2 regions of the Demequina lignilytica genome follow, and region 1 is predicted to be linked to the other one. Evidence: predicted binding sites of a transcription regulator. Region 1 holds the regulator's gene; the other holds the start of a gene.

Region 1 (7,537 bases):
GCGCTCGGGCGGCTCGGGCCAGTACTGGCCGACGATGTGCTCGTTGAGCGCCTCGCCGGCGCCCAGACCGAGCCAGTGCCGGCCCGGGTACATCGCGGCGAGCGTGGCCGACGCCTGCGCGACCATCGCCGGATGCCAGCGGAAGGTCGGGGCGGTGACACCGGGGCCCATGTCCCCCGTGGTGCGCTCGCCGATCGCGGTGAGCACGTTCCACACGAACGCGGACTGGCCCTGCTGCGGGACCCAGGGCTGGAAGTGGTCGGCGGCCATGACGCCGGAGAAGCCCCTGCTCTCGGCGTACTCGCTCAGCGCGACGGCCTCCATGGGGGCGAACTGCTCGAGCATCGCCGCGTAGCCGACCTGCAGATCTGACATCACCACTCCTCGTGCCCGCCTCGGATTTTCGTATCGTAGGAGGCTGAACATTTCGCCGGGGTTAAGCCGTGGCCGCGCGTGGTCCCCACACCTACGCCCCGGCCCCTGTCTCGCCCACCTCGTGCGGGGAACTGACCGCCATCTCTCGCGAGTCCGCGCCTCCTCGGGGGAGATGAGCGCCCCGACCCGGCACAGCACAGCGCGCTCCTGGGAACTTGAGCAGAGTTCGCTCAACTTCTGCCTCGTCGACTTGACGCAACCTCGCTCGCGACGTAACTTGAGTCTCAGTCGCTCAAGTCCTGAGCGGAGGTTTCACGCGGCGCCCCGCCGCAGTAGGAGGAAAGAACATGTCACGAGCAGTCGGCATCGACCTCGGCACCACCAACTCGGTCGTCTCCGTCCTCGAGGGCGGCGAGCCCACCGTCATCGCGAACGCCGAGGGCGCCCGCACCACCCCGTCGGTGGTCGCGTTCTCGAAGACCGGCGAGGTCCTGGTCGGCGAGATCGCCAAGCGCCAGGCCGTCACCAACGTGGACCGCACCATCGCCTCGGTGAAGCGCCACATGGGCACGGACTGGTCGCAGGAGATCGACGACAAGAAGTACAACGCGCAGGAGATCTCCGCGCGCATCCTCGGCAAGCTCAAGCGCGACGCCGAGGAGTACCTGGGCGAGCAGGTGACCGACGCGGTCATCACCGTGCCCGCGTACTTCAACGACGCCGAGCGCCAGGCGACCAAGGACGCCGGCACCATCGCGGGCCTCAACGTCCTGCGCATCGTGAACGAGCCCACCGCGGCGGCGCTCGCGTACGGCCTCGACAAGGGCAAGGAGGACGAGCACATCCTGGTCTTCGACCTCGGTGGCGGCACCTTCGACGTGTCCCTGCTCGAGGTGGGCAAGGACGACGACGACTTCTCGACCATCCAGGTGCGCGCGACCGCCGGCGACAACCGCCTCGGCGGCGACGACTGGGACCAGCGGATCGTCGACCACCTGGTCAAGGAGGTCAAGAACACCGAGGGCGTGGACCTGTCGAAGGACCGCTCGGCCCTGCAGCGCCTCCGCGAGGCGGCCGAGCAGGCCAAGAAGGAGCTCAGCTCCGCGCAGCAGACCACCATCTCCCTCCAGTACCTCAGCATCGGCGAGAACGGCCCCGTCCACCTGGACAGCAAGCTCACCCGCGCGCAGTTCCAGCAGATGACGGCCGACCTCCTCGAGCGCACCAAGGCCCCGTTCCACCAGGTCATCAAGGACGCCGGCATCAAGCTGTCGGAGATCGACCACGTGCTGCTCGTCGGCGGCTCGACCCGCATGCCCGCGGTCACCGAGGTCGTCAAGGAGCTCACCGGCGGCAAGGAGCCCAACAAGGGCGTGAACCCGGACGAGGTGGTCGCCGTCGGCGCCGCCCTGCAGGCCGGTGTCATCAAGGGCGAGCGCAAGGACGTCCTGCTGATCGACGTCACCCCGCTGAGCCTCGGCATCGAGACCAAGGGCGGCGTGATGACCACGCTGATCGAGCGCAACACCGCGATCCCGACCAAGTCGTCCGAGGTCTTCTCGACGGCCGAGGACAACCAGCCCTCGGTGCTGATCCAGGTCTACCAGGGCGAGCGCCAGTTCGCGCGTGACAACAAGCTGCTCGGCACCTTCGAGCTGTCGGGCATCGCCCCGGCCCCGCGCGGCGTCCCCCAGATCGAGGTGACGTTCGACATCGACGCCAACGGCATCGTCCACGTCCACGCGAAGGACCGCGGCACCGGCAAGGAGCAGTCCATCACCGTGTCCGGCGGCTCGGCCCTCTCCAAGGAGGACATCGACCGCATGGTCAAGGACGCGGAGGAGCACGCGGAGGAGGACAAGAAGCGCCGCGAGGACGCCGAGGTCCGCAACAACGCCGAGACCTTCGCGTACTCGACCGAGAAGATCCTGTCGGAGAACGAGGACAAGGTGCCCGCGGAGGTCGCGGAGGACGTCAAGTCCGCGATCGCCGAGGTCAAGACCGCGCTCGAGGGCGACGACACCGACGAGGTGAAGGCGAAGCACGAGACGCTGGTCGAGAAGGCGCAGAAGATCGGCGAGGCGGTCTACGCCGCTCAGCAGGCCGAGGGCGTGAACGTGGACGCGGACTCCGCGGCCCAGGCCGCGTCCGGGCAGCCGTCCGACGACGACGTGGTCGACGCCGAGATCGTCGACGACGAGGACGAGAAGAAGTAACCGAGCTGACGGCGGGCGCGCGGCCACGGCACACGATGCCGAGCCGCCGCCCGCCGTCGCCCTACGGAGGCGTGACATGACCGACAACACCCCCACTCCCGAGGAGCCGCAGGACGATGCGCTGGCCCAGGCGGAGTCGATCCTGAACGAGGCTGGCAAGGAGGTCCCCGAGGGCACGTTCCTCGACGAGGACCACGACGGCGTCGACGACCTCACGGCGGACGAGACGGGCGCCGACGACGCCCTCAACGCCGCGTATCAGAAGGCCGCCGAGCACCTCGCCGACCTTCAGCGGCTCCAGGCCGAGTACGTCAACTACCGCAAGCGCGTCGACCGGGACCGGGAGCTCATCGCCGTGAACGCGACCGCGAAGGCCGTGGAGGCGCTGATCCCGGTGCTCGACGACATCGCGGCGGCGCGCGACCACGGCGACCTCGCCGAAGGTCCCTTCGCCGCGATCGCGGAGAAGCTCGAGGGAGCGCTCGGCCGCCTGGGCTGGTCGAGCTACGGCACCGCGGGCGACGAGTTCGACCCGCAGCTGCACGAGGCTCTCATGTCCCAGCCGAGCACCGAGGTGGCCGAGCCCACGGTCCAGCACGTCGCCCAGCCCGGCCACAAGGTGGGCGAGCGCGTGCTCCGCCCCGCGCGCGTGATCGTCGCGCAGCCCGAGTAGCCCCAGGAGGGAGGCGCCATGCCCAGCCAGGACTGGTTCAACAAGGACTTCTACGCGACGCTCGGCGTCTCCAAGGACGCCGACGCGGACGCCATCAAGAAGGCGTACCGGAAGCTCGCGCGCGACCTGCACCCGGACCGCAACCCCGGGGACGCGGCCGCGGAGAAGCGGTTCAAGGAGGTCGGCGAGGCCTACGCCGTGCTGTCCGACACCGAGGACCGCCAGCAGTACGACGCGATCCGCGCGATGGGCGGTGGCGGCGCACGCTTCCAGGCGGGCGGCGGCGGCGCGGGCGGCGCGGCCGGCTTCGAGGACATCCTCGGCGGGATGTTCGGCGGCGGCGGACGCGGGGGCGCGCAGTTCCGCACCTCGGGTGGCGGCACCGGCGGCTTCGAGGACATCCTCGGGTCGATGTTCGGCGGCGGCTTCCAGCGCGGACCGCAGAAGGGCGGCGACATCGCCGCGGCCGTCGAGGTCACCTTCCGCGACGCCGCCGAGGGGTCGACCGTGACGCTCGGCTCCGACGGCCAGCGCATCACCACCCGGCTGCCGGTGGGCGTCAAGGACGGCCAGCGGATCCGCGTGCCCGGCAAGGGCCGGCCCGGGTCGAACGGCGGACCAGCAGGCGACCTGCTGCTCACGGTGCACGTGCAGCGGCACCCCGTGTTCACCATCGACGGGCTCAATCTCAAGATGAAGCTGCCGGTGCGGTTCGACGAGGCCGCGCTCGGCGCCCATGTCGAGGTGCCGACGCTGTCGGGGGAGCGGGTCAAGGTCAAGGTGCCGTCCGGCACGCAGTCGGGCACGGTGCTCCGGGTGAAGGGTCGCGGACTCGCCTCCAAGAAGGGCACCGGCGACCTCATGGTCACCGTCGAGGTCGCGGTGCCGCGCAAGCTCTCCCGCGATGCCAAGAAGGCGCTTGAGGCGCTCACCGATGCCACCGCGGGTGAGGATCCCCGCGCGTCGCTCTACACGGAGGCCGCCCGCTAGCGGGAAGGTGAACCATGGAGCAGCCAGACGTCGACGAGCCGGTGTTCCTCATCTCCGCGGCCGCGGAGCTCGCCGGCATGCACGCGCAGACGCTGCGCCAGTACGATCGCCTGGGCCTGGTGGTGCCGCGCCGCCGCCCCGGCGGCGGCCGCCGCTACTCGCTTCGTGATGTCGCCACGCTGCGCGAGGTCCAGCGCATGAGCCAGGACGAGGGCATCAACCTCGCGGGCATCGCCCGCATCCTGTCGCTCACCAAGCGCGTGACGCAGCTCGAGCACGAGGTCGAGCGGCTCCGTCCGCGTGCCGACGTCGGCTCACGGATCTTCACGACCGGGCCCACCGGCAACGTCGTGATCGTCGAGCGCGGACGCCGGGCCCGCCGCGACGAGGGCCGGGCGATCGTGCTGTGGGCCGGGCTGCCGTCCGAGGACGAGCAGACGGACGGGTAGGCGCCGCCCTAGGCGCGGGCCGCGCCGAGCGTCAGCGCGCGCAGGACGGGTCGAGCCCGGCGACGGTGGCCTCGATGGCCTCCTGGATGTCGCACAGCTCGGGGCGGTGGTCGCCGTAGGCGCGGCGCAGCATCTCGATCATCACGTGGCCGTGGACGTTGGCCCAGAGCGATGCCGCCGCATCGTGCCACCTCGCCGGGTCCGCGTCGGGCCCCTCGAGCGCCGATGCCACGCGCGCGCGGTGGGAGTAGAACGAGTCCCACACACGCTCGCGCGTGGTCTCCGACGGGTCGTAGCCCGGGATCGCGGCGACGAACATCACCTGGAACTGGGTGGGGTGCGCCAGGGACCACTCGCAGTAGGCGCGCGCGCCGGCCACCAGGCCGTGGCAGCCGCCGCCCGCCGCCTCGTGGGCCTCCTCGAGGGTCGCATCCAGCTGACCGAAGCCCCACTCGACGACCGCGTCGATGAGGCCCGACTTGCCCTTGAAGTGCGTGTAGACGCCCATGGTCGAGCAGCCGGCCGCGGCGGCGACAGCGCGCACGGTCAGCCCGGCGGCACCCTGGGTGTCGACGATCCGCAGCGCCCCCTCGAGCAGCCGGCCCCTCAGATCGGAATTCTCGTTCTCAAACATGAGAATCAATGATATTTCATGTAACAGCAATATTTTTCGCACCAAGGTCCTAAGGCCTGTGCAGTGCGCCACATGTTGCACTAATGCAAGTCAGCCGCGGGGGCAACGCAAAGGGGTCGGCACCGCCCTCAGCTCGGTACCGACCCCTTGCGCCCCCCTCTACCTCTGCAGGGACTCCAGCACGTCTCTCACGTAGTCGTGCGTTCCTGGCAGAGACTCGATCCACACGCGCGGAGGCTGCCGCATCAGGTTGCCGACGCGCATCTGCGTCGCGCGGTGGGAGATGTGATCGCGGAGGCTGGCCACGCCGGAGCCCATCTCGGGCCCGCGTGCCACCAGCACCGCGTAGACGCCGTCGGAGACGCGCGCCATCGGGTGACCCTTGCCGTACGCGTCCTGCAGCGCGCGGCCGATCGCGGCGTTGCGCGCCATGCGCTGCCACGGGTCCGTGTCGGCCGCGGCCACGTCGACCAGCACCAGCGCGTGGGAGACGGGGACGTCGTCGCCGTCGCGCTCCGCGGCGCCGTAGATCTCAGCGAGCCGGGTGATCAGGTACTCGACCGTGCCCAGGCCCGACTCCGCGTCGGTCATCAGCGGCGCGACGCGGTGCGTCGCCTCACCTTCCGTCCAGCCCTCGCACAGCGACCGCAGCGTGCGGATGGGGGCCGACTCGTAGCCGGCCGCGCGGAACAGCACCGCCATGTCGTCGATAGCCTCGGTGATGCCCACGCCGGCCATCGCGCGCGCCGTGCCGAGTCGGAAGGCCGCAGGCGCCGTGTCGAGCCGCGCCTCGAGCGCCTCCGCAAGCGCCTCCCCCGCAGGGGTGAACCAGTCGCCCGGACGGCGCCAGACCGTGCCGAGGCTCGCCGACTCCCATCGCCGCATCAGCGGCGACGGCGACTCCGCGCCTGGGGTGTTCACCTCGCTGGTCATGCCCGATGAGAGGGGGGTCCCCCACCGCTATGACGCAGATTCCGAAAGTTTTTTTCGGGCCGCCTGGCGACCACCCCGCAAGCGCCGTGTGACGAATCCCTCACGGCGCGCCTTGTCCGCTGGGATACGGACCGGGAACAATGGGATAACTCCACCTTCTGCAGGGAGCAGCCGAGTCATGAGCCAGGAGGCCCTGTCGCTCTGGACCGAGACGTCCAGCGACCCCGAGCTGATCGCGGGCGTGCGCGCCGGTGATCCGGCGGCCTTCGGCGTGCTCTACGAGCGGCACGCGGATGCGGCCCGCAAGGTGGCCTTCCACTACACGAACAGCGCCGCCGACGCCGAGGACGTGGTGTCCGAGGCGTTCTCCCGGATCCTGCGCGCGCTCCAGCGCGGCGATGGCCCGGACCTCGCGTTCCGCGCCTACCTGTTCACGATCGTGCGACGGACCGGCCTCGACATCATCGAGCGCGCCAACCGTGCGCGCCCGAGCGAGGACATGGCGCCCTACGAATCCGCCATGGGCTTCGAGGGCGGCTCCGACGAGCCGGCGATGGCGGGCTTCGAGCAGACCATGGTCGCGGACGCCTTCTCCTCGCTGCCCGAGCGGTGGCGGGCGGTCCTCTGGTACACGGAGGTCGAGAAGAAGACGCCGAAGGAGGTCGCCCCGCTCCTGGGCCTGTCCGCGAACGGCGTGGCGGCGCTCGCCTACCGTGCGCGCGAGGCGCTCCGCCAGGCGTACCTCCAGCAGCACCTCGGCGCCGCCGACTCGGTCGGGTGCCTCGAGGCCAACACGCAGCTCGGTGCCTACGTGCGCGGGGGGCTGAGCAAGCGAGAGCACACGCGCGTCGACGAGCACGTCCGCTCGTGCGACAAGTGCATGGCGCTGGTCGCCGAGCTCGAGGATGTCAACCGTGGCCTGCGCGCCGTGATCGCGCCGATCTTCATGGGCCTGCTCGGCGTCAAGGCGCTCGAGGGCGGGATGCCCGTCGGCGGCGCCTTCGCCTCGGGCGCCGCGACAGCGGGTACGGGCGCGGCCGGCGGCAGCGCCGGCGGCGCCGCGGCCGCGAGCGGTGGCGTCGCCTCGACCGCCGCGACCTCCGGCCTGGTCGGCGGCGGGCTCGCCACCATCGCGAACGGCCTGGCCGCGATCGCCATCCCTGTGGCCGCGACGGTCGGCGTGGTGTCCCTCGCCGTGACAGGTGCGAGCGTCTTCGGCCTCATCGGGCGGACCGGCGACTCCGGCGACCAGACCCCGGCGGGTGCC
Region 2 (7,537 bases), on a different contig from region 1:
CGCCAGGGCGTCCTGCTCGCGCTCGGGCGTGACGTCGCGCGCCCAGTCGAAGCGCGCCTGGACGTCGGGTGCGAGCGCGCCCGGGTGCGACGCGACCCAGTCGCCGTCGCTGCGCCACGCCTCCGCGGACTGCGTCACGCGGAACGCCATCAGGAGCTCGCCCAGGTCCGGGACGTCGACCGGCGAGATCTCCCGCCCGCCCTCGACCAGCCGCTCGAGCGCGGCGTGGAACGCGGCGCGCACCTCGGGTGCGCACGCCATCCCGACCGCCGGGGCGGCGACCAGCCGCGTCGCGGGCGCCACCGCGGGACGCCCGACCAGGCAGGCCTCGGCCACCGTGCGCATCGTCCCGCCGTCGCGGGTGAGCCAGCCCGCGGTGTCGTACCGGGGCGCGAGCGGATGGACGCCCTCGAGGCTCACGGCCCCGTGCGTCGGCCGCAGACCCCAGAGTCCCTGATAGGAGGCCGGCACACGGATCGAGCCGGCGGTGTCCGAGCCGAGCCCGATGGTCGCGTGGCCGAGCGCGACCGCGCTCGCGGGACCGGAGCTCGATCCGCCGGGGATCGCCCCGGGGACCGCGCCGTTCGGCGGGGTCCCGTAGTCGGGGTTGAGCCCCGCGACGGAGTAGGCGAACTGATCGGTCTGCGCGATGCCGAGCACATCCGCTCCCGCGTCGAGCAGCGCCTGCACCGCGGGGGCGTTCGCGTGCTGCACCGGCGCCTCGGCGAGGAACGCCTTCACCCCGACCCCGATGCGCCGGCCCTCGACCGCGAACAGGTCCTTGACCGCGACGGTGTGACCGGCGAGGGGCCCGTCCGGGCTGCCCGGCACCAGCGGCGAGCCGATCTCGCGCCAGATGGAGCGGTCGAGCGCCGGCGCGGGCGCCGACACATGCGCGGCGGCGACGCGCCAGGCGCCGTCCGCGGCACGGCGCCACAGCTGCGACACGGCCCCACGGCCGCCCGCGGCGGGTGCGTTGACGGTCACCACGTGCGCGGAGTGGAGGTCGACCGGGTGGATCCGCATCTCGACCACGCGTCGCGCCCCGATCCCGCCGCGGCGGCCGCGGAAGCCGGTGATGCGGTCGTGCCCGGCGAGCACACCCGAGCGGTCGGCACGCACGGTGTCGGGACCGGGTTCGAAGAAGTCCGCCAGCGCGTCGAGGTCGTCGGCGATCAGGGCCGCCTCGTAGCCGAGCACGGCGTCGACCAGGCCAGCGGGAGCGGGAGCCGCTCCCGCCACATGGATGATCGGCTCAGGCACGGGCGACCCCCTCGAAGTCGGAGCGGCGGATGCGGGCGTGGACGCCCTTGACCAGGTCCACCACCTGGGAGATCTCGAAGTCCGTCGCGGCGGACAGGTAGGCGTAGGCGAGGTGAGGGGCCATCCCGTAGCGCGCGCCCAGCAGGGCGATGGCCTGGCGGACGCAGGCCCGCATCGCCTCGTCGAGGTCCTCGTCGAGGCCGGTGGGCATCAGATGGGTCGCGTCCGCGGCGAGCGGCGAGGCGAGATCGCCGAAGTCGCGCGCCGCCGCGGTGGCGTCGATCAGGTCGAGCCGGATCCGGGCGCGCAGCGAGGCCTCGAGCGCGGTGAGCGAGACCTCGCCGTGACCCTGCGCGAAATGCGGATCACCCACGTAGGCCAGCGCGCCCGGCACCTGGACCGGGATGTAGAGGGTGGCACCGGCGGTGAGGTGGCGGATGTCGATGTTGCCGCCGTGCGCGCCCGGAGGTACCGAGTGAGCGCGCTCGCTGGTATCGGTGGCCACGCCCATGATCCCGAGGAACGGGGCGAGCGGGAACCGCACCACGCGCTCGCCGTCCGGGGTGAGAGGCAGCCGACCGGTCCATCCGCCGCCGTCCTCGCCCTCCGCATCGTCCCGCGCGATCGGGCTGAACACGCTCACCTCCCCCGGGGCCTGCGGGAACTCGCCCGGCAGGGCTCCGCGCCCGTGCCGGTTCGAGATGACCCCGTAGTCGACGCGCGGGGTGGCGTCGAGCAGGGTGATCGCGAGCAGGTCGCCCGGCCGGGCGCCCCGCACCTCGATGGGCCCCGTGACCACGTGCGGTCCGTCCGCCGCCTCGCGCGTCCGGGTCGCAGCGATCGCGACCGCGTCGTCCAGGACGCCCTCCCGGTCGACCCCGTGGCCACCGAAGAATCCGACGGGGTCGGAGCCCTGGTCCGCGAGGATGCCCTCGTGGCTCACGGTGTCGACCACCAGCTCCTCGCCGGGGTCCACCGCCATGACGGCGGCGTCGCCGCGGCGCGGCAGCCGGCCCCAGTGGACGAGCGCCGGGTCCGCGGGCAGGTAGCGCGCGCCGTCGGGGACCCGGTCCCCCGGCTGGAGGATGCCATCGAAGTCGGCCATGGGGCCCCTCTCGCTGCGACCGGGCCGCCCGGCGGCGGCCGACGTCGGTGTCCCGAGACTACTCCCGGCCCCGCCGGCGGCACTTCCGCGCCCCGCCGCCCCGCCCGCCCTCGGACGCTCCGCACGGAGTCGGTCCTGGTTCCGCGGCGTGTCGCAGGTCCGCGCGGTCCCCGGACGGCGTGTCCCGGCGAGATCCGTGCGGACCGTCCGGAGAGGGGTGGAACAAGACTTGAGTCCAGGCCGCTCAAGTCTTATCCTGAAGGCGGAGCGCATCCCGCGCTCGCCCGAGAGGGCGCCATCCCTCCCGGGCCACGAGTCCTGTTCAGGAGGTCAGATCATGGCACGAGAGGTTCTCCGTCGCTCCGTTCCGGCTTCAGCCGCGACGCCGTGGCCGGACGATTTCCAGCGGATCGTCCAGCAGTTCCTCGGCGACACCGACACCACCCTGTCCGGCGCCTTCAGCCCCGCCCTCGACGTCGAGGAGACCGAGGACGGCTTCACCATGCACGTGGAGCTGCCCGGGGTGAAGCCCGACGAGGTCGACGTGTCCCTCGAGGAGAACGTGCTCACCGTCTCCGGCAAGCGCGACTTCTACGAGGAGAAGAACGCCGAGGGCTTCCGGCGCGTCGAGAGGCGCTTCGGACGCTTCCACCGCGCGGTGCGCCTGCCCGACCGCGTCGACCCCGACAAGGTCGCCGCGACCTACAAGGACGGGCTGCTCACGGTGACGGTGCCCAAGGCCGAGTCGGCCAAGCCGCGCCGCATCGAGGTCAGCACCGACTGACGTGACCGGACGGCGGCGGATCGAGACCGTCGCCCGGCCCGCCCCCGGCGGCACGAGTCCGGGGACGCCGCGAGGCCCCGAGGGACGCGCCCTCGGGGCCTCGCTCGCGTCGTGCCGGCCTCCCGGCGAGGGGAACCTCAGCCGATGACCTCGTCGTCCGCGTGCGCCCCGTAGAACTCGCTCTGGCGTCGCAGCAGCTCGCGCATGGACGTGGTGCGGTCGACGCCGTACACGGTGCCCGAGAAGTCGAGGTCCTGCTGGATGGCCCAGACCTCCTCGTGGCGCTCGGGGGGCAGCATGGCCGCGGGGGTGCCCACGGCGATCCATCCGATGGGCAGGACGGTCCCGGTCGTGAGCCGCGTGTTGACCTGCACCACGCCACGGATCCGCACCTCGCACCCGTGCTCGATCACCGCGCCGGGGAAGATCGCCGCGCCGGTCGCGATGAAGCACTCGTCGCCCACCTCGGCCCCGTTGACGTGGACATGGGGCCCGATCACCACGGCGTCGCCGATCCGGACGTCATGACCCGCACGCGCCTTGACCAGCGCGTTCTCCATCACCACCGTGTCCTCGCCCACGCTGACGTGGCCGTCCTCCGCCGTCAGCACGGCGCCGTGCAGGATGCGTGCGCCGGGCCCGACGCGGACGTCCCCGCAGACGACGGCGGTGGGCGCCACCGTCGCGGTCGGATCGATGGTCGGGGACTTGCCGCGATGCGTGAGGATCATGCGACCACCGTAGCGAAGGCCCCCGGACACGCTCCGGGGGCCTTCGGCGGGACGATGCGGTGGCTCAGATCGCCGACCAGCCCCCGTCGGACGGGAGGATCACGCCGTTGAGGTTGACGCCGTCGTCGCTCAGGAGGAAGCAGATCGACGCCGCGAGCTGGTCCGCGGTCACCGGCGGCGGGGCGACGGCCAGGGCCCCCATCACGCGGTCCTGGCCGAGCGTGGAGTCGAACCGCGCCTCGATGTTGGTGATGACGCCGCCGGGCGCCACCGCGTTGACCCGGATGCCGCTCGGGCCGTACATGAAGGAGCTCGACCGCGTGATCCCGACCACCGCGTGCTTCGACGCCGTGTAGGCGACGCCCGCCGCGGAGCCGCGCAGGCCGGCCTCGGAGGCGATGTTGACGATCGACCCGCGGCCGGCCTCGAGCATGCGGGGCAGCACGGCCCGCGACAGCTTCATGAGACCGACGACGTTGACCGCGAACACGCGCTCCCAGACCTCGTCCGAGACCTCGTGGAGCGGGGTCATGTTGTCCATGATCCCCGCGACGTTCGCGAGCGAGTCGATGGCACCGCCCGCCGCCTCGAGCACCCGCGCGATGTCCTCGTCCTTGGTGACGTCGGCCGTGACCGTGGTGATGTCGAGGCCGTCGTGCTCGGCCGCGAACGCGGTCAGCCGGTCCGCGGAGATGTCGAGCGCGATCACGCGGCCGCCCTCGCGGGCGACGCGCGACGCGGTGGCGCGGCCGATGCCGGAGCCCGCCCCCGTCACCACGACGGTCTGCCCGGCGAAGCGGCCCTCGGTGATCCGCTCCTCCCAGTCGGGCTGCTCGGGAGCCTCGGGCGCGGCGCTCGGGGCCTCGTCGACGGCGCCGGCGGGCGCCGCGGGCGCGCCGGTATCGGCGGCCGCGGCCGCCTCCGCCCGCGCGATCAGGTCGTCGAGCGTGTCCTGGGTGAAGCGTCCGCCGCTGATCTTGATGAGCTTGTTCATCGAGAAGCGCTTGACGGGGTTCATCGCCTTCTCGCTCTGGCCCGAGTCGACGAGCATCTGGCGGATCACGGGGCCGCCGTACGGGTGGGAGAGCCAGTCGGCGATCTTGGTGTCGCCGCTGAGGCCGGTGAGGGAGGTGCTGGTGGGGGACATGCGTGCTCCTTGATCGGGCGCGACCGCCGACGGCGTCGGCTCCGCGCTGAGCCAGGTCCGGACATCGTTGTCCGGATAGGTTCCACTATAGATTCGTCTCATGGCGGTGAGAACCAACCGGGGACCAGGAGCGGCGGCGGAGAACCGCGCGGCGCTGCTCGCTGCGGCGCGCGAGGTGTTCTCGGAGCAGGGCGCGCGGGCGCCGCTGTCCGCGATCGCGCGCACCGCGGGCGTGGGCCAGGCGGTGCTGTACCGCCACTTCCCCACCCGCGAGGCGATCGCCATGGCCGTGTTCGACCAGAACATGGAGGCCGTGGAGGAGCTGGCCGCCCGCCCCGACGCGCGCCTGCGGGAGGTCACCGACCTCATCACCCATCAGATCGAGGGCTCCGCCGCCGTGATCGCACTGTTCGCGGTCGACGAGGAGGCTCCCGCGCAGCGCGAGCTCACGCGCCGCATCCGCCTCGCGCTGCAGCCCGTGCTCGAGCGCGCGATCGCCGCCGGCGAGGTGCGCCGGGACGCCACCATGGACGACCTGATGCTCGCGGTCGGGCTCGTGACCGCCGTGATCACCACCACGCCGCCCGGCGCCCGACACGCGCGCGCGGCCGCCTCGTGGCGGCTGCTCATGGACGGGCTCGCGCCGCGCTGACCGCGCCGGGCGCTCAGGCGGAGTCGCGCACCACGAGCTCGGTCGGCAGGATCAGCTCGTTCGGGCTCGCGATGCGGCCGTCGAGAACGTCGAACAGCATCTGCGCCATGAGCCGCCCCATCTCGCGGGACGGCTGTCGCACGGTGGTGAGCTGCACCGCCGTGCTCGTCGCCGCCGAGCTGTCGTCGAAGCCGACCACGGCGACGTCCTCCGGCACCCGCAGACCACGGGACAGCAGCACCGGGATCGCGCCGGAGGCCATCAGGTCCGAGGAGATGAACATCCCGTCGACGTGCCCATGGGTGTCGAGGATCTCGCGCATCGCGCGCACCCCGCCCACCATCGTGAAGTCGCCGTCGGCGACCGGGCCGGGCTCGAGCCCTGCCTCGTCGAGCGCGTCCCGCCAGCCGGCCAGGCGGTCGGTCGCGCCCTGCATCGTCAAGGGTCCGGTGATGATGCCGATCCGCCGGCAGCCGCGCTCGATCAGGCGGCGCGTCGCCAGCCATCCGCCGTGGCGGTTGTCGACGTCGACCACGTTGACCTGGTCGTCCCCCATGGTGGAGCGGCCGGAGAACACGACGGGCAGAGTCTCGACCAGGCGGCCGAGGAACTTGTCGCTCGTGTGGTGCGACACGACGATCGCGCCGTCCACCGCGCCGCCCGCGAGGTAGCGCATCGTCTTCCCGGTCGGGTCGTGGTTCGCGATCATGAGGTTGAGCACGTAGTCGCTGTCCTCGAGCCGCTCGTCGATGCCCGCCACCACGTCCGAGATGAACAGGTCGCCGAAGAACCGCCCGACATCCTCGGGGACGATCAGCGCGATCGCCTGCGCGCGCTGGCTCGCGAGCGAGCGCGCGGCGCGGTTGGGCACGTAGCCGAGCTCCGTGATGGCCTGCCGCACGGCCTCGGCGATCGGCGCGGAGACCGTCGGCGAGCCGTTGACGACGCGCGAGACCGTCGCGCGCGAGACTCCCGCCCGCGCGGCGACCGCCTCGAGCGTGGGGGCGTGAGCCCGTGACGTCGTCGTCATGTCACTCGTTCCCTTGCCCGCAGCCATGGGACCATCGTTCCAGACGGCCCCATGGCGCGGAAACGGTTCGTGGGGCAGGAGCCCGTCAGCCCTTGACGGCCCCCTGCATGATGCCCGAGACCAGCTGCCGTCCGGTGAAGATGAACAGCAGGATCAGCGGGACCGTCGCGAGCAGCACGCCGGCGAGGACCAGCGAGTAGTCGACGAAGTAGTTCGCCTGCAGCAGCGACAGCGCGACGGGCAGCGTCGGGTTCTGCTGGTCGAGCACGATGAACGGCCAGAAGAAGTTGTTCCAGCTGGTCACGAACGTGAACAGGAACAGCATCGAGGCCGCCGGTCGCGCCGCGGGCAGGCCTACATGCCAGAACGTGCGGATCATCGAGCAGCCGTCGACACGTGCCGCCTCGATCAGCTCGGTCGGGAGCGACTGCTGCAGGTACTGGGTCATCCAGAACACGCCGAAGGCCGTGATGAGGCCCGGCACGATCACCGCGCCCAGGTGGCCGGTCCATCCGTACTCCTGCATGAGGATGTACAGCGGCACCACGCCGAGCTGGACGGGGACCGCCATGGTCGCGATCACGGCGACCAGCAGCGGGCCCGAGCCCTTGAAGCGGAGCTTCGCGAACGCGTAGCCGGCGAGCGTCGACAGCACCACGGTCGACACCGCGGTGGTGGTCGAGACGATCACCGAGTTCGACAGCGCCTTCCAGAAGTTGATCGCGGGGTTGTCGATCACGGTCGCGGCGTTGGCGAGGAAGTTGCCGCCCGGGATCCACGTGAGGTCGCGGTAGATCGTCGACTGGTCGCCCGAACCGATCAGGA

The links. Region 1 encodes HspR, which represses chaperone genes until heat shock. Its sites were predicted from a motif close to AAGTTGAGTCNNNNNGACTCAACTT; they were not measured.
Region 2: a site for HspR is predicted at 2,595-2,619, ahead of QQX13_RS05680 (Hsp20/alpha crystallin family protein). Genes of this name have one in related genera too.

What each region holds. Positions count from the first base shown of each region.
Region 1 is NZ_JAUHPZ010000013.1:49,062-56,598, reverse strand. Features, by position in the region: gene QQX13_RS13005 (TIGR03557 family F420-dependent LLM class oxidoreductase) at 1-375, opposite strand, end outside; gene dnaK (molecular chaperone DnaK) at 723-2,591, shown strand; gene QQX13_RS12995 (nucleotide exchange factor GrpE) at 2,668-3,264, shown strand; gene QQX13_RS12990 (DnaJ C-terminal domain-containing protein) at 3,283-4,254, shown strand; gene QQX13_RS12985 (heat shock protein transcriptional repressor HspR) at 4,269-4,703, shown strand; gene QQX13_RS12980 (TetR/AcrR family transcriptional regulator) at 4,735-5,337, opposite strand; gene QQX13_RS12975 (hypothetical protein) at 5,497-6,270, opposite strand; gene QQX13_RS12970 (sigma-70 family RNA polymerase sigma factor) at 6,449-7,537, shown strand, end outside.
Region 2 is NZ_JAUHPZ010000002.1:448,307-455,843, reverse strand. Features, by position in the region: gene QQX13_RS05690 (AtzH-like domain-containing protein) at 1-1,263, opposite strand, end outside; gene QQX13_RS05685 (acetamidase/formamidase family protein) at 1,256-2,368, opposite strand; gene QQX13_RS05680 (Hsp20/alpha crystallin family protein) at 2,706-3,152, shown strand; gene QQX13_RS05675 (gamma carbonic anhydrase family protein) at 3,290-3,883, opposite strand; gene QQX13_RS05670 (SDR family NAD(P)-dependent oxidoreductase) at 3,948-5,030, opposite strand; gene QQX13_RS05665 (TetR family transcriptional regulator) at 5,131-5,682, shown strand; gene QQX13_RS05660 (LacI family DNA-binding transcriptional regulator) at 5,696-6,712, opposite strand; gene QQX13_RS05655 (carbohydrate ABC transporter permease) at 6,798-7,537, opposite strand, start outside.